DNA from 2 places in the Halomonas sp. DP1Y21-3 genome. Region 2 is predicted to be linked to the other one. Evidence: riboswitches for the same ligand, from Rfam matches in the RefSeq annotation. Region 2 holds a riboswitch; the other holds the start of a gene.
What was found. A riboswitch is a leader RNA that binds a small molecule or an ion and turns the genes downstream of it on or off. The one in region 2 is predicted to bind thiamine pyrophosphate.
Positions count from the first base shown of each region.

Region 1 (4,209 bases), 160 kb from region 2:
CGCCCCGGTGCCCGAGTTGCCGCCACTGGAGGCCTTCAGCGGGCCCAAGGGGCGCTACGCCACGATTCTGCGGATCATCGAGAGCGAACGACCGACGCTGCGCCAGTTGCTGGGACGGCTCGCCGCCGGTGGCGGCCACTGCACCATGGTCGGCACCCCGGAGCGTATCGCCGACGAGATGCAGCGCTGGGTCGAGCAGGGCGGGGCGGACGGCTTCAACCTGATGCCGCCGTCGCTGCCGGACAGCATCGAGGACGTGGTCGAACAGGTCGTGCCCGAACTGCAGCGTCGCGGGCTGTTTCGACGCGAGTACCAGGGCCGCACCCTGCGCGACCACCTGGGACTGGCGCGGCCCGGTCGCTGATGAGCCGGAACTGCCAGGGCCCCTGATCGCCAGGCCTTGAAACGACAACAGCGGGACGCGTCAGCACGTCCCGCTGTTTTTTATCCCACCTTGCCAGGCTGTCAGCGTGGCGGTGTCAGCTCTGGAAACGCCGCACCAGACTGCCCATGCGGGTGAAGTCATAGTCCTGGCGGGATGGCAGCAGCTTCATCAGCACCAGCGAGACCAGCACCGGCACGAAGGCCGCCAGCAGGAAGGATTCCAGCAGGGTAGCGGTACCGCCGCTGGGAGACGGGAACATCGCCAGGCCGGCGACCAGGCCCGCAGCGGTGCTGAGGACCGCGTTGCGCCCGTCGTAGCGGCGATTGAACAGACCGAAGAACACCGGGAAGGCCGCCGCCGAGCACAGCAGGTCCGCCAGCAGGAACAGATAGAGCACGCTGTAGCCCTGGGCTGCCACCCAGGTCACCGGCACCGCTGCGGCGACGATCAGCCAGCGTGCCAGGCGCATCAGGGTGGCTTCGCTGGCCTGGGGCAGCAGCCGGTGCATGTCGACGGCGATGATGCTGGAGGTGGCGTTGACGGTGGTGTCGGCGCTGCTCATCACCAGGGCCAGACCCAGCGGAATCAAGGCCAGGGCGAACCACAGCGGCACCTCGGACAGCAGCACGCTGAACAGCGCCACCGAACCGTCTCCCTCGAGCCCGAGGCCGACGAAGGCCAGGCCGAACAGGCCCATCAGCACGATCACCGGAAAGTTGAACAGCCCTGCGATCCAGAAGCCCCGCCGCAGCACCTTGCTGTCCCGGGCGGCGTAGATGCGCTGCCAGGTGCCCTGGTAGAACAGGCCGGTCAGCATCACCGCGATAAAGAACGTCAGACCGGCACGCAGGCCACCGGCATCGGTGACATCCAGCAACTGGGGCGCACGTTCCTGCAGGCCCTCGAGCGTCGGCGCGACGCCGCCGGCGGCCTGCCAGCCGAACACCAGCAGCAGCGCCAGCAACGGCAGGATCACCAGCATCTGTACCTTGTCGGTGAAGATGGTGGTGCGCAGGCCGCCGTAGAAGGTGTAGAGCAGGGTCGCGATCATCACTACGCAGGCGGTCAGCCACAGCGGGATCGGCGCCAGCAGGGTGACCATATGGGCGATTGCGGTGAGGCCTGCCGCCAGCGAGATGAACAGATAGAACAGCATGATCGTCAGGGTGAAGGCGTACATGGTGCGCCCGTAGCGATGGATCACGAACTCGGTGAGGCCGTGGCCTTCGGGGATCAGCTCACGCATGCGTCGTCCCAGCGGGATCATCACCAGGCGCGGGACCATGGAACCCAGCGCATAGCCCAGTACCGCGCCGATGCCGCCCCAGGTGGCCGCCTGGGCGGGGCCGAACAGGATCCAGGTGCCCAGGGTGGTGGCCACCAGGGTCAACACCGTGGCGCGGGTGTTCTGGCTGTTGCGAGCAGAGATGTAGTCATCCAGGCCGCCCTGACGACGTCGGGCATAGATCAGGCCGGGGATGGCAAAGATGGCGGCGCACAGCAGAAGCCACAGCGCCGTCCAGGTGGGATCGAGCATCATCGAAAGAAGACCTCTTTCTTGTCGTTGTCCGCAGGGACCGGTGGACAGGCGGGACGAGCGGCGGACAGGAAGAAAGAGGAGATGACGCAACCATCCTTCCCTTCGCCGGCATGACCCGGATCAGGTTCAAAGGGTTACCGCGTGATGCGGAATCTCAGCCGTCAGGCTCCCCCAGGAATGCGCACAGCGTAGGACCGCCTCCGATGGCTGTCAATTGGCGCTTTGGCCGCAGCGACGGGGCGTCAGACGGTGGGCGAGGTGCGCAGGCTGTGCCAGCCATCGTAAAGCCAGTTTGCCGCTCGGCTTGGATCGATGTCAGCCATCGCCAGATAGCCATGACAGCAGGCCTCGCGGCTCGCTCGCACAATGGTCGAGGCGTCGGTGGCGTCCATCACCAGGGTGCGTCGGTGCCCGCCGCCGCCGCGCAGGAAGGGGGCCGCGGGAGCGCGCTGGAACTCGACGCCTGCCGGCAGGGGCGCTGTCGAGTGATGCGTGTCGGGGTGGTCTGGGGCGCACAGGATGACCTCGAAGCCGAGCCGTTGTCCCTGGCGCGCCAGGTCGGCGTTGACCGGGGAGTGGCCGGTCAGCACCAGACGCAAGGCCGGCTGGATCAGCACCTCGACGACGTCGTCGCCGATCTGGACCAACGGACTGGTTGGCGTGGGTCGCTGCAGGTTCATGGACGTACTGCCCAGGCTGACGCGGCGAATCAGCGATGGCTGGCCGGCGAGCGTTGCATGGATGACCTCCAGGTGCACCAGGGTCTCGCTGCTCGGTGACAGGCGCTCGACCAGGCAGGGGGTGCCATCGTTGGCGTTGTTGTCGATATTGACCAGGCAGGCGCCGCCGTCCCGCGCCTGGGTCAGCAAGATGGGCTGTCCGGCGTACCTGGGGCCATCGGCATCGCTGGTGACGCTCAGGTGGGGGCAGGCGGGAGCAGGGGTGTCCAGGCGCGTGCACAGCCAGCTGGTATCCCCGCGATTGGCCAGCGTCAGGGCGTGTTCGATGGCGACAAGATCCTGGTGGTTCATGGGCAGCTCCCGCGGCGGTGTCGGCGACGCCAGCATAACGTGGAAGCGGGCAAGCGAAATAATCCGGCATCTATAAGCATCTTTTCATAGGCTAGAGAAGACGGTATGCGAGCCGCCAGGGTATTGACCTGCTGCCGGTCCAGGGCAGGGCTTACGCAAGGAGATGTCCTCATGGAGCGTTTTGCCTGGGTGGAAGAGGCATTGGTGTCGTCCGGAACGGTGCTGGTACGCCTGACGCCGGAGTTGCAGGTGCACGACGTGGTCGGTGATGCCGTGCGCGTGCTGGGCGAGCCTGGAGAGGTCTGGATCGGGCGGGGGCTGGCAGAGCTGCCTGGCGAGGCCGCGGCAGTAGCTGAAGCCTGGGTCTCCCGGGGTGCTGCTCATGCTGCCAAGCCTTCGATGCCGCTGGAATTGGGCGATGGCAGCTGCTGTCGCCTGGCCGATGGTGGGCTGGTGCTGCGACTGTCGGCTCGGCAGAAGGCAAGCCGCGGTGTCATCGCGCGGATGGCCGACCACCTGCCGGTGATGGTGGCCTACGTCGACCGCGACTTCTGCTTCCGTTTCAACAATCGTGCCTACCTCGACTTCATCGGCCTGCCTGCCGAGGCGCTGATGGGGCAGCCGGTGTCTTCGGTGCTGGATGCAGACTCCTACGCCAAGATCCGGCCACGTTTCGATCTGGCGCTGGCGGGGCAGGAGGTCAGCTACGAGGATTCCCTGGTGCTCCAGGATGGTCGCCAGATCTACTTCAAGGTCCACTATCTGCCGGACCTGGTGGAAGATGAGGTGATGGGCTTCTACGCCATCATCCAGGACGTCTCCGAGTATCGCTCGATGATCCAGTTGTTACGGGATGTCCATACCGGGGTAAATCGCACCGATATCGGAGTATCAGAGATCGTCGACATGCTGCTGCGTGACGCCTTGAGCTACCTGAGGCTGGATATCGCGCTTGTCAGTCAGGTCGAGGGGGAGCGTTACACGGTTCGCTGGGCGGCCTCGGATAATGCGCCAGTCGCCTCCGGCGACAGCTTTGCACTCGGTGACACCTACTGTCGGCTGACCCTCGACGCCGATGACGTCTTCCATACCCACCGCGCCGGGCAGGACGAGCGAGTCAAGGGCCACCCCTGCTACGAGAACTTTCAGCTGGAGACCTATATCGGTGCACCGCTGCGGATCCAGGGCAAGGTCTGGGGAACCCTGAACTTCTCCAGTCCGTCGGCGCGGCGGCACGCCTTCAGCGAGGTCGA
Region 1 covers NZ_JAHVJM010000001.1:40,413-44,621, reverse strand. Annotated here, with positions in the region: gene KUV74_RS00060 (LLM class flavin-dependent oxidoreductase) at 1-364, shown strand, start outside; gene KUV74_RS00055 (sodium:solute symporter family protein) at 480-1,925, opposite strand; TPP riboswitch at 2,006-2,108, opposite strand; gene KUV74_RS00050 (hypothetical protein) at 2,168-2,956, opposite strand; gene KUV74_RS00045 (diguanylate cyclase) at 3,128-4,209, shown strand, end outside.
Region 1: another riboswitch for thiamine pyrophosphate. It lies ahead of KUV74_RS00055 (sodium:solute symporter family protein); the one in region 2 lies ahead of tenA (thiaminase II).

Region 2 (4,209 bases):
TGCATTCCCTAAACGCTTTTATTGTCTCCTCTCGAGAGAGCATTAACTCTTCTTTACTACAGAAACCCTCTGGTTCCACCACGGGGCGAAAGGGATCATAGAACCGTCCGTTCTTTTCCCAAATCTCCTCAGGCGGCTCTTTTATCCCTGTTGCCCACTCTACCCACTGCTTCAACAATGAGGTGGTGTATATATTCCCGGTTCTGGCCGAAAAAATATTGTAATTGTATTTTTTTGCATTTTCCTGCGAGAGCCCCTTGGGTGGAGTTTCTGTCGAGACCCAGTTAAACCCTCGGCTATCAAGAGCATTTCCAATATGTTGCGCAAAGCAGGAACCGAAGGTAACCACCCTACTATCCTTTGTGATCTTGAACTTTGGAGACCACAAATTGGATATGTCAAAAATCGACTTTTCGGATACAGCTTTTTTCCAGAAGGCACGGTCTGGAAGTGTCGAATATGGATTCATATTAATCACCTCAAACATAAGATATAACATCGGTCGTGAACGAACAAAATTGATAACGTCTATCTTAAATCACCCATTGCCACGACGAATAGGAATGTTTACGCCAACACCGGCATCTCGTCTTCCTTTCTAAAATATTTGCATAAAAAAAGATAGGCGAAATATTTGTCTATTGTGTTGAGAAACGAGCACTGACAACGGCCCCGGAGCCCTTCATAAAAACCTTCCCCATGCACCATTTACCTGACCCACGGGTGGTTCAAAAGAGAACAAAGCAAGCATTTTTAGCTTCCATGAAAACTCGGCGAACCAATGCTGCCAATAAAACGGGACCAACACACCTGTCACTTTCTGCCCTTCTTCACAAAGGAGTCATCAAGCGCACAACGACTGTCAGAATATCGATAAAACAAACGTACTTTTTTCACTCTAGATTCTCTCACATATTCTCTATCAGGCAGCCGCAAAACACGCAAATACAATCCAGAGAACATCCAAGAAAAACCACGCAAACATCCCTTTAAATAACAACAAAATCGTCGAAACTTTGTCGAATTGATCAATCAGGACTCTACTTCGCCACTTTTCCTCAATCGGATAAAATGCATTCTCAACCATGCGGAAACTTCTCCAGATATCTGGGCAGTTGCACTCTCGCGATATCGTGGAAACCTCCTCCCCCCAGCGGCGTATCTACTGATCGGGATCGGTTCTTGCCAAGCCGAGGTGGACTCCCTTCGACGTCATGCTAGACTCGATCCAGACTCGCTTGACGGGGTGCCGGTGAATCCGGCTGAGATGGCGCAGGGCCAGGGTGACGAATCACCGGCCGCCAGCGCCGATCCCGTGGAACCTGATCCGGGTGCGGTGTGGCTTCACACCTTGAACCGGCGTAGGGAATCAGGCGGTGGTGCCAGCCCCTGCGCGCGCACCTCCCTCCTTTCTCGTCGCCGTGTCCTTTGCCGCCGCCCTCCGGATCCGCACCAACCGGAGGCAACATGGGCTACCGCTTTACCGATCTTGTCGACGCCTGCCGCGATGACTGGCACGCCTACATCGCACACGACTTCGTGCTCGCCCTTGGCCGTGGTGAACTGGCCGACGCGAGCTTCCGTCACTACCTCAAGCAGGACTATCTGTTTCTGCTGCAGTTCTCCCGGGCCTACGCCCTGGCGGCCTACAAGAGCCACAGCCTCGACGAGCTGCGCGGCGCCTTCGACGGCATGAAGACCATCCTCGACGTGGAACTCGGCCTGCATCTCGCCTTCTGCCGCGACTGGGGCATCGGCGAGGCCGAACTCAGTGAGCTGCCCGAAGCCCGCGCTACCCTGGCCTATACCCGCTACGTGCTGGACGCCGGCAGCCGCGGCGACCTCCTGGACCTGCACGTGGCGCTGGCCCCCTGCATGGTCGGCTACGCCGATATCGCACGAAACCTCAACGCCCGCCCGGACACCCTGCGCGGTGCCGACAACCCCTTCGACGCCTGGATCGCCATGTACGAAAGCGACGACTTCCAGGCCGCAGCGCGCCAGGAGCAAGCCTGGCTCGACGATCAGCTTGCCCAGGTATCCGGCGAGCGCTTCGCGCGACTGTCACGGATCTTCGCCGACGCGACACGACTCGAGATCGACTTCTGGCAGATGGGGCTCGATCTAAGCGACTAACACAATCAGCACCACGCTTGACGGGGGGCCGCCAGAGGCGGCTGAGATCATGCAGCGCATGGGACCCGTTGAACCTGATCTGGGGGTAACCCCGATGCCATGGCATCGCGGTGAGGACCAGCGTAGGGATCAAGCGCTCACGGCCCAGGCCACGACGCCCCCTCCTTCCTCACGCGATGCACACAACAACGCCAGCACCCAGTGCCGTGAGAAGGACAAGCCAATGCCACTCGATCAACCCGTTTCCGCAAACAAACCCCGCCATAGTGCGCACTTCCTGGCCGAGACCGCCCAGGTCGACCAGGCCGCGGTTACGCCCCTGCCGGGTTCGCGCAAGGTCTATGTAAAGGGCTCCCGCGACGACCTGCGGGTGCCGTTTCGCGAGATTTCGCTGTCGGCGACCCGCACTTCCGGGGCCGACGAGGCCAATCCGCCGCTCTTGGTCTACGACACCTCTGGCCCCTACACCGATCCCCAGGTCGAGGTCGACCTGCGTCGCGGGCTTGCCGAATTGCGCCGGCCCTGGATCGAGGAGCGCGACGACACCGAATGGCTCGATGGCCCGACCTCGGACTACGGTCGCCGACGTGCCAACGACCCGACACTCGCCCCGCTGCGCTTCGAACTGACCCGCACGCCGCGTCGGGCACGTCGTGGCGCCGACGGCAGCGCCGGCAATGTCACCCAGCTGCACTATGCCCGGCGCGGCATCATCACCCCGGAGATGGAGTTCATCGCCATCCGCGAGAATCAGCGCCGTCAGGCCCTGGCCGATGGCTATCGAGGCAGCGACGAGGTCGAGCGCATCCTTGGCCACCAGCATCCCGGGCAGGGCTTCGGCGCCCGTCTGCCAGAGGAGATCACCCCCGAGTTCGTGCGCCAGGAAGTCGCCGCCGGGCGCGCCATCATCCCCGCCAACATCAACCACCCGGAAGCCGAGCCGATGATCATCGGGCGCAACTTCCTGGTGAAGATCAATGGCAATCTGGGCAACTCGGCGGTGACCTCCTCCATCGAGCAAGAGGTCGAGAAGATGACCTGGGGCATCCGCTGGGGCGCCGATACCATCATGGATCTGTCCACTGGCCAGAACATCCACGAAACCCGTGAGTGGATCATCCGCAACTCGCCGGTACCGATCGGCACGGTGCCGCTCTATCAGGCGCTGGAGAAGGTCAAGGGCGTGGCCGAGGACCTCACCTGGGAGGTGTTCCGCGACACCCTGATCGAGCAGGCCGAACAGGGCGTGGACTACTTCACCATCCACGCAGGCGTGCTGCTGCGCTACGTACCGCTGACCGCCAACCGGGTCACCGGCATCGTCTCCCGCGGTGGCTCGATCATGGCCAAGTGGTGCCTTTACCATCACCAGGAAAGCTTCCTCTACACCCACTTCGAGGAAATCTGCGAGATCTGCAAGCAGTACGACGTGGCCTTCTCGCTGGGCGATGGCCTGCGCCCGGGCTCGGTGGCCGACGCCAACGACGAGGCCCAGATGGCGGAGCTCAAGACCCTGGGTGAGCTGACCCATATCGCCTGGAAGCACGACGTCCAGGTGATGATCGAAGGCCCCGGCCACGTGCCCATGCACCTGGTCAAGGAGAACATGGACAAGCAGCTCGAGTACTGCGACGAGGCGCCCTTCTATACCCTTGGGCCACTGGTGACCGATATCGCCCCGGGCTACGACCACATCACCTCGGGCATCGGAGCGGCGATGATCGGCTGGTATGGCTGCGCCATGCTGTGCTACGTCACCCCCAAGGAGCACCTGGGCCTGCCCGACAAGGACGACGTCAAGACCGGCATCATCACCTACAAGATTGCCGCCCACGCCGCCGACCTGGCCAAGGGGCATCCCGGCGCCCAGCGCCGCGACAACGCCCTGTCCAAGGCGCGTTTCGAGTTCCGCTGGGAGGACCAGTTCAACCTGGGCCTCGACCCTGACACCGCCCGCGCCTATCACGACGAGACGCTGCCCAAGGACTCCGCCAAGGTGGCCCACTTCTGCTCCATGTGCGGCCCCAAGTTCTGTTCCATGAAGATCAGCCAGGAGGTCCGCGACTACGCCCG
Region 2 covers NZ_JAHVJM010000001.1:204,513-208,721, forward strand. Annotated here, with positions in the region: gene KUV74_RS00790 (GSCFA domain-containing protein) at 1-469, opposite strand, end outside; TPP riboswitch at 1,233-1,386, shown strand; gene tenA (thiaminase II) at 1,468-2,136, shown strand; TPP riboswitch at 2,148-2,282, shown strand; gene thiC (phosphomethylpyrimidine synthase ThiC) at 2,360-4,209, shown strand, end outside.